Regions from separate parts of the Rhizobium sp. NPDC090275 genome, predicted to be linked through region 1. Evidence: predicted binding sites of a transcription regulator. Region 1 holds the regulator's gene; the other holds the start of a gene.
What was found. The regulator PhoB, encoded in region 1, activates phosphate uptake and scavenging genes when phosphate is short. The targets are predictions, from matches to a motif close to TGTCATNNANCTGTCAT.
Positions count from the first base shown of each region.

Region 2: a site for PhoB is predicted at 3,966-3,982, ahead of ppk2 (polyphosphate kinase 2). Genes of this name have one in related genera too.

Region 1 covers NZ_JBIVYL010000005.1:19,088-24,750, forward strand. The annotation lists gene ACIQUB_RS13870 (GcrA family cell cycle regulator) at 1-345, shown strand, start outside; gene phoB (phosphate regulon transcriptional regulator PhoB) at 427-1,110, opposite strand; gene phoU (phosphate signaling complex protein PhoU) at 1,147-1,860, opposite strand; gene pstB (phosphate ABC transporter ATP-binding protein PstB) at 1,904-2,719, opposite strand; gene pstA (phosphate ABC transporter permease PstA) at 2,734-4,056, opposite strand; gene pstC (phosphate ABC transporter permease subunit PstC) at 4,053-5,534, opposite strand.
Region 2 covers NZ_JBIVYL010000007.1:33,543-39,205, reverse strand. The annotation lists gene tal (transaldolase) at 1-539, opposite strand, end outside; gene ACIQUB_RS18385 (sugar-binding transcriptional regulator) at 962-1,945, shown strand; gene ACIQUB_RS18380 (DoxX family protein) at 2,011-2,439, shown strand; gene ACIQUB_RS18375 (DUF3422 family protein) at 2,594-3,898, shown strand; gene ppk2 (polyphosphate kinase 2) at 4,106-5,023, shown strand; gene ACIQUB_RS18365 (PH domain-containing protein) at 5,082-5,639, opposite strand.

The DNA.
Region 1 (5,663 bases):
ACCCCGCGCCCCGCCAACAGCTTCAATTCCGCACGCATCTCGCCAAGCCGCGCCGTTGCCCGCCCGCAGGGCGCAGTGGCTCTCAAGGAAGAGATGGACATCGATGCGATCGAGGAAGTCCGTTACCGTCCGGCTTCCAACGTCGTCGTTCCGATCTCGCGCCGCCTCGGCCTCACGGAACTGACCGAGCGTACGTGCAAGTGGCCGGTCGGCGATCCGCTGACGGACGACTTCCACTTCTGCGGCTGCGAGTCCCCCGACAACTCGCCTTACTGCACCTATCACCAGCGCATGGCCTACCAGCCGGTCAACGAGCGCCGCAAGGCCGCCAACCGGGTCGCATGACCCGGAAAGCCGGATAAGGAACGAAAGAAAACGGGCCCTCGCGGGCCCGTTTTTCGTTGGATCGGACGGAATGGAAGCGCCTTACGCTTCCATCGAATAGCCGGCGCCGCGAACGGTGCGGATGACATCCTGCATGTTGGAGAAGTTGAGCGCCTTGCGCAGGCGGCCGACGTGAACGTCGACGGTGCGTTCGTCGACATAGATGTCATGGCCCCAGACGCCATCGAGCAGCTGCGAGCGGGAGAAGACGCGGCCCGGCGACGACATCAGGAATTCCAGGAGGCGGAATTCGGTCGGTCCGAGGCGGACTTCGCGGCTCTTGCGGTGAACGCGGTGGGTTTCGCGATCGAGCTCGATATCGCCGCACTTCAGCAGCGAGGAGAGCACTTCCGGCTTGGCGCGGCGCAGCATCGCCTTGACGCGGGCGACGAGCTCTGGCGTGGAGAACGGCTTGACGACATAGTCGTCGGCGCCGGTCGACAGGCCGCGAACGCGTTCGCTTTCCTCGCCACGGGCGGTCAGCATGATGATCGGCAGGCGCTCCGTCTCCGGGCGCATGCGCAGGCGACGGCACAGCTCGATGCCGGATACGCCGGGCAGCATCCAATCGAGGATCAAAAGATCAGGCGTGCGTTCCTGCAGCCGGATTTCGGCCTCGTCACCGCGAAGGATGGTATCGACTTCGAAGCCTTCGGCCTCAAGGTTATAGCGAAGAAGCACGCTCAGTGCTTCTTCGTCTTCAACGACTGCTACTCTTGGGATCATTCGTCTCGGTCTCCTGGGGGCGTGGGTCCGGAACGCTTATTCCGTGACCGCGCCGACGGTGTTGGCGGTGTCGTCCTTCGGACGCTCGCCTTCCGGCTGGGCGCCGGTAGCCATGTAGTAGATGGTCTCTGCGATGTTGGTGGCGTGGTCGCCGATGCGCTCGATGTTCTTGGCGCAGAAGAGAAGATGCGTGCAGCTGGTGATGTTGCGCGGATCTTCCATCATGTAGGTCAGCATCTCGCGGAACAGCGAGGTGTACATCGCGTCGATTTCCTCGTCGCGCTCGCGGATCGACTTGGCACGATCTGCAACGCGGCTGGTGTAGACGTCGAGAACTTCCTTGAGCTGGACGAGCGCCAGTTCGGAGAGATGCTCGAGGCCACGGGCGAGCTTGCGTGGAACGCCGGTGCTCTGAACCGCGATGACGCGCTTGGCGGTGTTCTTGCCGAGATCGCCGACGCGCTCGAGATCGGCCGCAATGCGGATCGAACCCATGATTTCGCGAAGGTCGGCGGCCATCGGCTGACGGCGGGCGATGGTGATGATCGCCTTTTCGCCAATCTCGCGCTCGGCGTGATCGAGGATCACGTCGTCGGAGATGACCTTCTGGGCGAGCGAAGTATCGCCGTTGACGAGCGCGCGAACAGCGTCGCCGACCATCTGTTCCGCGAGGCCGCCCATTTCGGAGATGCGGCGCGTCAGGAACTTGAGATCATCGTCATAGGCGGAATAGATATGTGTCGATGCCATGGGGCTTATCCTTGAATGTCCTGAGGTTTACCGGTTTCGGAGATCAGCCGAAGCGGCCCATGATGTAATCCTGGGTGCGCGGATCATCCGGGTTGGTGAACATCTTGTCGGTATCGTTCTCCTCGACGAGGTTGCCGAGGTGGAACATGGCGGTGCGCTGCGAAACGCGGGCTGCCTGCTGCATCGAGTGCGTGACGATGACGATCGTGTAGGCTTCGCGCAGCTCGTGGATGAGCTCCTCGACCTTTGCGGTCGCGATCGGGTCAAGCGCCGAGCAGGGCTCGTCCATCAGGATGACTTCTGGGCTAACGGCAATCGCGCGGGCGATGCACAGACGCTGCTGCTGACCGCCCGACAGGCCGGTGCCGCCTTCATGCACGCGGTCCTTGACCTCGTTCCACAGGCCGGCGCGCTGCAGGCTCTGCTCGACGATGACGTCCATGTCGGCCTTCGCCTTGGCGAGACCGTGGATGCGCGGGCCGTAGGCGACGTTTTCGTAGATCGACTTCGGGAACGGGTTCGGCTTCTGGAACACCATGCCGACGCGGGCGCGAAGTTCGACGACGTCGATATCCGGATCGTAGATATCATCGCCATCGAGCGTGATCTTGCCGGTGACGCGGCAGTTGTCGATCGTGTCGTTCATGCGGTTCAGGCTGCGCAGGAAGGTGGACTTGCCGCAGCCCGACGGACCGATGAGAGCCGTCACGGTGTTTTCGCGGATGTTCAGCTTCACGTCGAAAAGCGCACGCTTCTCGCCGTAGTAAACCGAGACGTCCTGGCCGATCATTTTATACGGAATGGTATTCATCTTCTGGTCTAGCGCCTTCTCAACTGCTGCTTCCGTCAACATGTTCATGATGTTTACTCCGTTTACCAGCGGCGCTCAAAGCGACGACGCAAGAGGATGGCTCCGAGGTTCATGACGATCAGGAACAGGAGCAGGACGATGATGGCGCCGGACGTGCGCTCGACAAAAGCGCGTTCGGCTTCGTTTGCCCACATGTAAACCTGCACCGGCAGAGCCGTGGAGGGATCCATCGGGGTGGCAGGCGCATTGGCAACGAAGGCGACCATGCCGATCAGGAGCAGCGGCGCGGTTTCACCGAGCGCGTGCGCCAGACCGATGATGGTGCCGGTCAGGATGCCAGGCATTGCCAGCGGCAGGACGTGGTGGAACACCATCTGCATCTTCGAAGCGCCGAGGCCGAGAGCGGCCGCACGGATCGAAGGGGGCACGGCGCGCAGTGCTGCGCGGGTGGCGATGATGATGGTCGGCAGCGTCATCAGCGTCAGCACCAGACCGCCGACCAGCGACGCGGAGCGCGGCAGGCCTGCGAAGTTGATGAAGACGGCGAGACCGAGCAGACCGTAGACGATCGACGGAACGGCCGCGAGGTTATTGATGTTGACCTCGATCAGGTCGGTCAGCTTGTTCTTCGGCGCGAACTCTTCGAGATAGATCGAAGCGGCGACGCCGATCGGCAGCGACAAGGCAAGAACGATCAACATCAGGTAGAGCGAGCCGATGAGGGCGACGCCGAGACCTGCGGCTTCCGGACGGCTGGAGTTGCCGTTGACGAAGAGGCCGGTGTTGAACTCCTTGTGGAGCGTGCCGCTGGCTGCCATCTGCTGCATCCAGCCGACCTGGCGGTCGTTGACCTTGCGGTTCTTCTCGTCAACCGTCAGGTCGATCTGGCCCTTGATGGCCGAGTCGACATTGGCGTCTGCGAGAAGCGTGACGTTGACCGTCTTGCCGATGAGCGACGGATCGGCAACGACCATGTCGCGGAGCACGATCGGCGCGCCCTTGGAGATCATCGCGGTGGCGTCGCGCGTTTCCGGACGGCTCTGGGCGTTGATGCCGAGCGTCTTGACCATGGCGTCGCGGATCAGCACCGGATAGTTGGCGGCGATCAGCACCGACGGGTCGGTGGCGCGCTTGTTGTTGGGGTCGAGCACCTTTTCGGAGAACTCGATCGGCAGGGTGATCGAGGTCTGCGCGAAGGCCGTGTAGCCCTGACGGATGACCGTCGTGAGCAGGATGGCCAGGAAGATCAGACCGAAGGAGATGGCAGCGATGCCATAGGCCTGGAAGCGGCGTTCGGCGGCGTAGCGACGCTTGATGCCGATGTCGCGGCGGGCCGGCGCCTTGGAGACGACGACGCCCTGTCCGGAGGAAACAACGTCCGTCATTCGTACTGCTCCCGGTATTTGCGCACAATGAAGAGCGCGTAGATGTTAAGGCAAAGCGTGATGAAGAACAGCGTGATGCCAAGCGCGAAGGCAACCAGCGTCTGCGGCGAGGTGAACTCAAGGTCACCCGTCAGCTGGTTGACGATCTTGACCGTCACCGTCGTCATCGGCTCGAACGGATTGATCTGGATGCGGGCGGCGACACCGGCCGCAAGCACGACGATCATGGTCTCGCCGATGGCGCGCGAGGCGGTCATCAGGAGGGCGCCGACGATGCCCGGCAGCGCGGCGGGGAGAACGACCTTCTTGATCGTTTCCGAACGCGTGGCGCCGAGGCCGAGAGAACCGTCACGCAGAGCGCGCGGCACGGCGGTGATGATGTCGTCAGACAGCGAGGAGACGTATGGGATCAGCATAATGCCCATGACGATACCGGCGGTCAGAACGCTCTGTGCCTGGATGAAGTTGCTGTAATCGCCGGTCAGAAGGCCGTTCACCTGGGACGAGAGGTCGCGCAGGAAGGGGCCGACGGTGACGAGGGCGAAGAAGCCGTAGACGATGGTCGGGATACCGGCCAGGACTTCGAGCAGCGGCTTGGCGATACCCCGAACCTTGGGAGCCGCGTATTCCGCCATGTAGATGGCCGCGAAGAGGCCGACCGGAACCGCGACCAGCATGGCGACGAAGCCGATGTAGAGCGTGCCGAGCAGCAGCGGGATGAGGCCGAACTGGCCGAAGGACGAGCTGCCGGCGCCGGCAAAGCGCGGATCCCAGACGGTACCGAAGAAGAAGTCGGCGGCCGGAACTTCAGCGAAGAAGTGGGCGGCTTCCGTCAGCATCGACATGACGATGCCGACGGTGGTCAGGATGGCGATGGAGGATGCGAGCAGCAGACCCCAGAGCATGACGCGCTCGACGCGGTTGCGGGCCCGGAAACGGGGGGCGACTTCGCGCAGGGCATAGAAGCCACCGGCGACGCCGAGCGCGATAACGACCAGCGTCATGATCAGGCGGCTGATGCCGCTTTCGGTGTTCAGCTTCTGAGCGCCTTCGATCATGTAAGGCTGCGGTACGCCGGCGAGCGGAACGCCCTTGGCGGCGAGCTTGGCCTGGAGACCGGCGGGATCGCCGACGCCTGCGGCAACGTCTTCGCTCGCGAGCTGAGGCAGACCGCGGGCGATGGCGCTGACCATGCCGTAGTTCAGGTTCTGCTGAGCCGCAGACTGAGCCTTGACGTCTTCAGGAAAGCCGCCGCGAACGGAGGATTCGATGATGGAGGGGCTGATCGCAAGCCAGGCGCACAGAACGATGAGCGCAGGCAGGATAGCCCAGATTGCGGCATAGGCACCGTAGTAGCCAGGCCGGGAGTGCAGTGCCGAGGATTTACCTCCGGCAAGCGCCGTCGCGCGGCTGCGTGCTGCCACAAAGGCAACCGCGCCAAGCACAACGAGGCACAAGAGTAAGACGGATGTACTCATTCGTTAAGGTCCCCCAGGCCCTCGGCCCCCAAGAGCGAAACGGCGCTTCGGCCATCTCGGCTTCCAATCATGGAGTAGTTCAGCTTTACCGCTCCCTTAGAGCGGACAAAGGCGATGCCGGCGCGACCC
Region 2 (5,663 bases), on a different contig from region 1:
CCGACGAAGGGCGAGATGAGGAACGCCTTGGCGTCGGCGCACGCGATCGCCTGTGCCTGCGAGAACAGGAGCGTCAGGTTGCAATCGATGCCTTCCTTCTGCAGGATTTCGGCGGCGCGAATGCCTTCCCAGGTGGAAGCGAGCTTGATCAGGATGCGATCCTTCTCGATGCCGCGTTCCTTGTAGCCGGCGATGATCCCGTGTGCCTTTTCAACCGATGCCTTGGTGTCGAAGGAAAGGTCGGCGTCGACTTCGGTCGAGACGCGGCCGGGAACGAGCTTCGAGAGCGCTGCACCGACGGAAACGGCGAGACGGTCGGCAACGGCGGAAGCAACGGCTTCGGAATTGCCGCCCTGCTTCTTGCCCCAGGAAACGGCTTCCTTGATCGCATCGGCGAACATCGGCGTGCCGAGTGCCTTCAAAACGATGCTCGGGTTGGTCGTGCAATCGACCGGCTTCAGGCGGGCAACGGCTTCGATGTCACCGGTGTCGGCGACGACGGTGGTGATCTCGCGGAGTTGGTCAAGCTTGGATGTCATGGTCGCGTGTCCTTTTGACTTGAGCTGCGAGCCGGAGCACTTGAGGCCCGGCGAATGAGGTGATCTACGGATTGCCCGTACTGTCTTTGAAGTCGCTATATGTGAAATCGTGCCCGCGCGTTTGGCTTACATCATAAACGTCGGCGAGTACCCCATCGTTCCCGTCTCGGGCTGCCGCAACGAAGACGTCCAAGGGCAATCGAGCCCCGGCGCAAGACCGCTGCGATTTGCCATATGCCCGCACAGTGCCTCCTACAATGGACGGAACGACCAGTTGCCAAGACTATCGCTATTCCAGGGCCATTATGTCAAGGACATTTGTGCATTTCAATTGACATAAGTGTCACACCGGTCATTATCGCAGCGACAAACCATGCCCTGTCTCGAGCAGGATCTAGGGCGCCTTTGCTTTTGGAGGAGATGTGGTCAAGCTAAAACGCGGCACGCACACCGCCTATTCGGAAGCCTCCTCGCTCAGACTGCGCGCTGCCTGGCTCTATTATAACCAGGGATTGACGCAAAAAGATGTCGCCGAGCAGCTCGGCATCAGCCGCACGACCGTCATCCGGCTGCTCGACGAGGCGATGAAGCGCAGCGAGGTGCAGATCTGGATCAACGATTCGATCGGCGATTGCGTCGAACTGTCGGTGAAGCTGGAACGCGCCTACGGCCTGGACGAGGCGATCGTGGTGCCCGCACCCGTCACCTCCGATCCGAATGCGCTGGCCAAGAGTGTCGGCCTGGCGCTCGGCCAGTTTCTCTCCGAAGCCATTCCCGACAACTACACGATCGGCGTCGGCTGGGGCCGCACCATGACGGCCTCGCTGTCGAGCTTCCGCCCGCCGCGCCGCGACAATTGCAAGGTCGTCTCGCTCCTCGGCGGCATCGTCGCCGTGCATCAGACCAACCCGATCGACTACACCTGGCGGCTGGCAAGCCAGCTCGGCGCCGAGTGCTACATGTTCCTCGCGCCGCTCCTGGTCGATTCCACCGAGACCAAGCGCAACCTCATCGAAAAATGCGGTCTCGATACCATCTACCGGCTCGCCGAAACGCTCGATCTCGCCATCGTCAGCTGCGGCGATATCGGCCCGCATTCGACCTCGCTGTCGGAGGGATGGATCTCCAAGGGCGAATTGCAGGAGCTGATCGATGCCGGCTGCGTCTGCGACACCATGTTCAATTTCCTCGACAAGGACGGCAACACGGTCGATCATTCGATCAACAGCCGGGTGATGTCCGTCGATCTCGATACGCTGAAGAAGGCCAAGCACATCGTGCTCTCCTCCGGCGGCGCCCACCGGGCGGTTGCCATCAGCGCCACCATCAAGCGGATCGGCTGCAACACGCTGATCACAGACGAAAGCGCCGCCCGCGCCCTGATCGAGCTCGCCGACGCCGCCTGACGCATCGGGCGCATCGGCGACATACGTCGCATCATCCAGACGCCGGTCATTTGCGTAAACGCTGCATGACCAAAGCCGCAGACAATGCCTCCACCGACCACGCGGAAAGCCCAACCGGCAGATTTATCCTGGCCGGCCTCTACATGATCGCCGGCTGCGCGCACCTGCTCTTCCCAGCCGCGTTCCTGTCGATCACCCCGGATTGGGTTCCCTTCCCGGCCGAGGTGATCGCGTTCACCGGCCTGTGCGAAATTGCCGGCGCGATCGGCCTGACGACTGAACGGTTACGCCGCTCGGCCGGGATCTGCCTGGCGCTTTATGCCGTCTGTGTGTTCCCGGCCAACATAAAGCACGCCATCGACGATCTCGGCTCGACCGCGGCCGCCTTGGGTTGGTGGTATCATCTGCCGCGCCTCGCCCTGCAGCCGGTCATCGTCTGGTGGGCGCTGCTTGCCGGCAAGGTGACGCGCTGGCCATTGCCGGCTTCGCACTGACCTCGGCGCAGCGGACGGAACTGAAACGGCTCGACACGACGCAAATTGCCGGCGCATGATCGTTCTGCGTCAAACCGCCACGTCGTACGCGCCGGGCCATTTGATAATAGCCAAGGGAAGAGCTGGCCGTGGGGGCACAGTCAGGAGGCAAGATTTGTCGAAGCGTAGCTTTTCGTTTCCCGTAGCCGATGTCCGGGCCCGCGCGCTCGGCGAAATCCATTCGCGCCCCTATACGCTGATCCCCGTTTCCCGCGTCATCTTCCAGGTCGCCTTCCTGACCGAGGCCAACTTTGCCGCCGATCAGGCGATCCTGAAGGCGCTCTCGCTCGCCCAGGGCGTTCCGGCGCCCGCCGCCGACACCAGCCACCACACGATGAGCTGGGGCAGCGGCACGCTGCGCTGGGAGCGCCACACGGAATTCTCGACCTATTTCTGGGACACGCCGGCGCCGGCGGAATTCGGCGCCGAGATCCCGGTCAATCCTTTCGGCGCCAGCTTTGCGGCACCCGGCCCCTTCATCTCCGGCGTTCGCATCGAGATCCGCCCGGATAGCGAGGATGTCGCCGACGTCATCGCCAATTTCGATCCGACCAGCCTCTGCCAGAGTATGGTGGCCGATAGCCAGGCGACCGTGATCACCGATTTCCGTCAGGACGGCGACGGCTTGACCAAGTTCCTGGTGCTCGATCATGGCATGACGGATGGCGCCCGTGGGATGCTCGCCCAGCGCCTGCTCGACATCGAGACCTATAGGACGCTGGCGATGATGGGCCTGCCGTTGGCGCAGACGCTGTCGCCCGAGATCCGCCAGATCGAGACGAGCTTCACCGCCATCACGCAGGGCATGAAGCAGCATGCGCGCGCCGAAGCCGACGCCACGCTGTCGGAGATCACCCGCCTCGCCGCCGAGCTCGAGGCCAATGCTGCCCTTAGCCTCTACCGCTTCGGCGCCAGCCGCGCCTACTACAACATCGTACTCGAGCGCGTCGCCATGCTGGCCGAAAAGGCGCTCCCCGGCAACGAAACGCTCGGCGCCTTCCTGCAGCGCCGCCTGGCGCCCGCCATGCGCACCTGCCAGTCGGTCGAGGAGCGGCAGGCCGACCTGTCGCGCAAGCTCGCCCGCGCCACGGCCCTTCTGCGCAGCTGGATCGATGTCGAGCTGGAAAAGTTCAACACCGAGATCCTGGCCTCGATGGACAAGCGCGCCCATCTGCAGCTGCGCCTGCAGCAGACGGTCGAAGGCCTGTCGGTCGCCGCCATCTCCTATTACGTCATCGGCCTCGTCGGCTATCTCGCCAAGCTTCTACATGGCGTCGGCGTCGAGATCGCGCCGGAGACGCTGACCGGCGCCGCCGTGCCCTTCGTCGTCCTCGGCGTCTGGCTCACCGTGCGTCGCATTCGCAGCAAGCACAGCGACGACCATGTCAAAGAGGCCAACCGCCCCGACGCGCTGAGCTGATCCGAAAGGCCGGCGGCACGCTCACCTGCCGACCACTTTGCGCACGCATCTCCGCGTCCGGCCGAAGCGTCATATATCCTTCATGACACGCTGCTTATTTGGCGCCATGAGTGGCCTTGCCCTGCGTGCTTTCATGATATCGTCATGCGGCGCAAAGCAAGGCAGCTCCGCAAGCGTCCGAAGCGACAAATCTGAACAGGGATCGAGATGACCACCATGAGAGGCACGCCTTCAACCGACTGGCTCGAGGCCGAACTGGCCGATACGCTGGATGAAGACTACGAGCTCGAGCTCTCCGAGCCGGCGCTGTCCGAGGAAATCCGCAAGATCTACCGCAAGGCGCATCCGCCATCGATGCCGCGCATCGAGTATTTCCGTTCGTTGATCGCGCTGCAGTCCGAGCTGATCCGCCTGCAGGATTGGGTCACCTATCACAAGGAAAAGGTGGTCGTGATCTTCGAAGGTCGCGATTCCGCCGGCAAGGGCGGCGTCATCAAGCGCATCACCCAGCGCCTCAACCCGCGCGTCGCCCGCGTCGTGGCGCTTCCGGCTCCGTCGGACCGCGAAAAGTCGCAGTGGTACTTCCAGCGCTACGTGCCGCATCTGCCGGCTGGCGGCGAGATCGTGCTCTTCGACCGCTCCTGGTACAACCGCTCCGGCGTCGAACGCGTCATGGGCTTCGCCGACGAGGATCAGGTCGAGCAGTTCTTCAACGACGTGCCCGAATTCGAGCGCATGCTGGTCCGCTCCGGCATCCGCCTCGTCAAATACTGGTTCTCGATCACCGACGAAGAACAGCAACTGCGCTTCCTCGTGCGCATCCACGATCCGCTGAAGCAGTGGAAGCTGTCGCCGATGGACCTGGAATCGCGCGTCCGCTGGGAAGCCTACACCAAGGCCAAGGAAGAAACCTTCGCCCGCACCAACATCCCAGAAGCGCCCTGGCACATCGTCGAAGGCAACGACAAGAAGCGCGCCCGCCTCAACTGCATCGACCATCTCTTGTCGCAGTTCCCCTATGAGGACGTGCCGCACGAGGAGATCGCCTTGCCCGAGCGCGTGTTCAACCCGGATTACGAACGCAAGGTCCTGCCGCCGGAGTTGTACGTTCCGTCGAAGTATTGATTGGAAGCGTCGGCGGGTGAGGCGCCCTCATCCGCCGGCTCCATCACAGGCAGCCCATCTAGGCGCGTGCCCGCGCCTTCTGCCCGGCATCGCGGATCAGATCGAAGACCGCCTTGGGCTTGGCTAGGCCGAGCAGCTGTGGTGTCGGATCGAGGGATGGCATCCAGACTGCCATCGACCGATTACCGAACAGAGAAACAGATGGCCCGAAGCGGATATCACCCTTTGTGTTGCCGTCACCAACCAGATTGAGTTCCGGCAGACGATCCAACTCGATCGACGTAAAGCGCGCAAAAGGGGCGGACCGCAAAATGAGGACCCGCTGGTCGGTCACGGCATAGAGGGTGCGGCTACGCAGCCAAGCATCGACGAAAAAGCGGCCAACGGCAAAGAAAATCCCGATGCCGACGAACATTGCGCCCCATAGATAAAAGAACACCGGCGCACCCGTCCGCGTAACCATGACAAGCCAGAAGACCGCGAAAGAGAGCCACACCGCGCTAAACGGGATCATCAGCGCGTCGCGGCTGGTAAACATCAGTCCCTGGGCCGGCACACCGCGCCATAGCACCCGCTCGTCGCGCACCAACCTGGAATTCAAGTCATCAGCAGTCATGCGCCTCTCCCAAACACGTTCCAC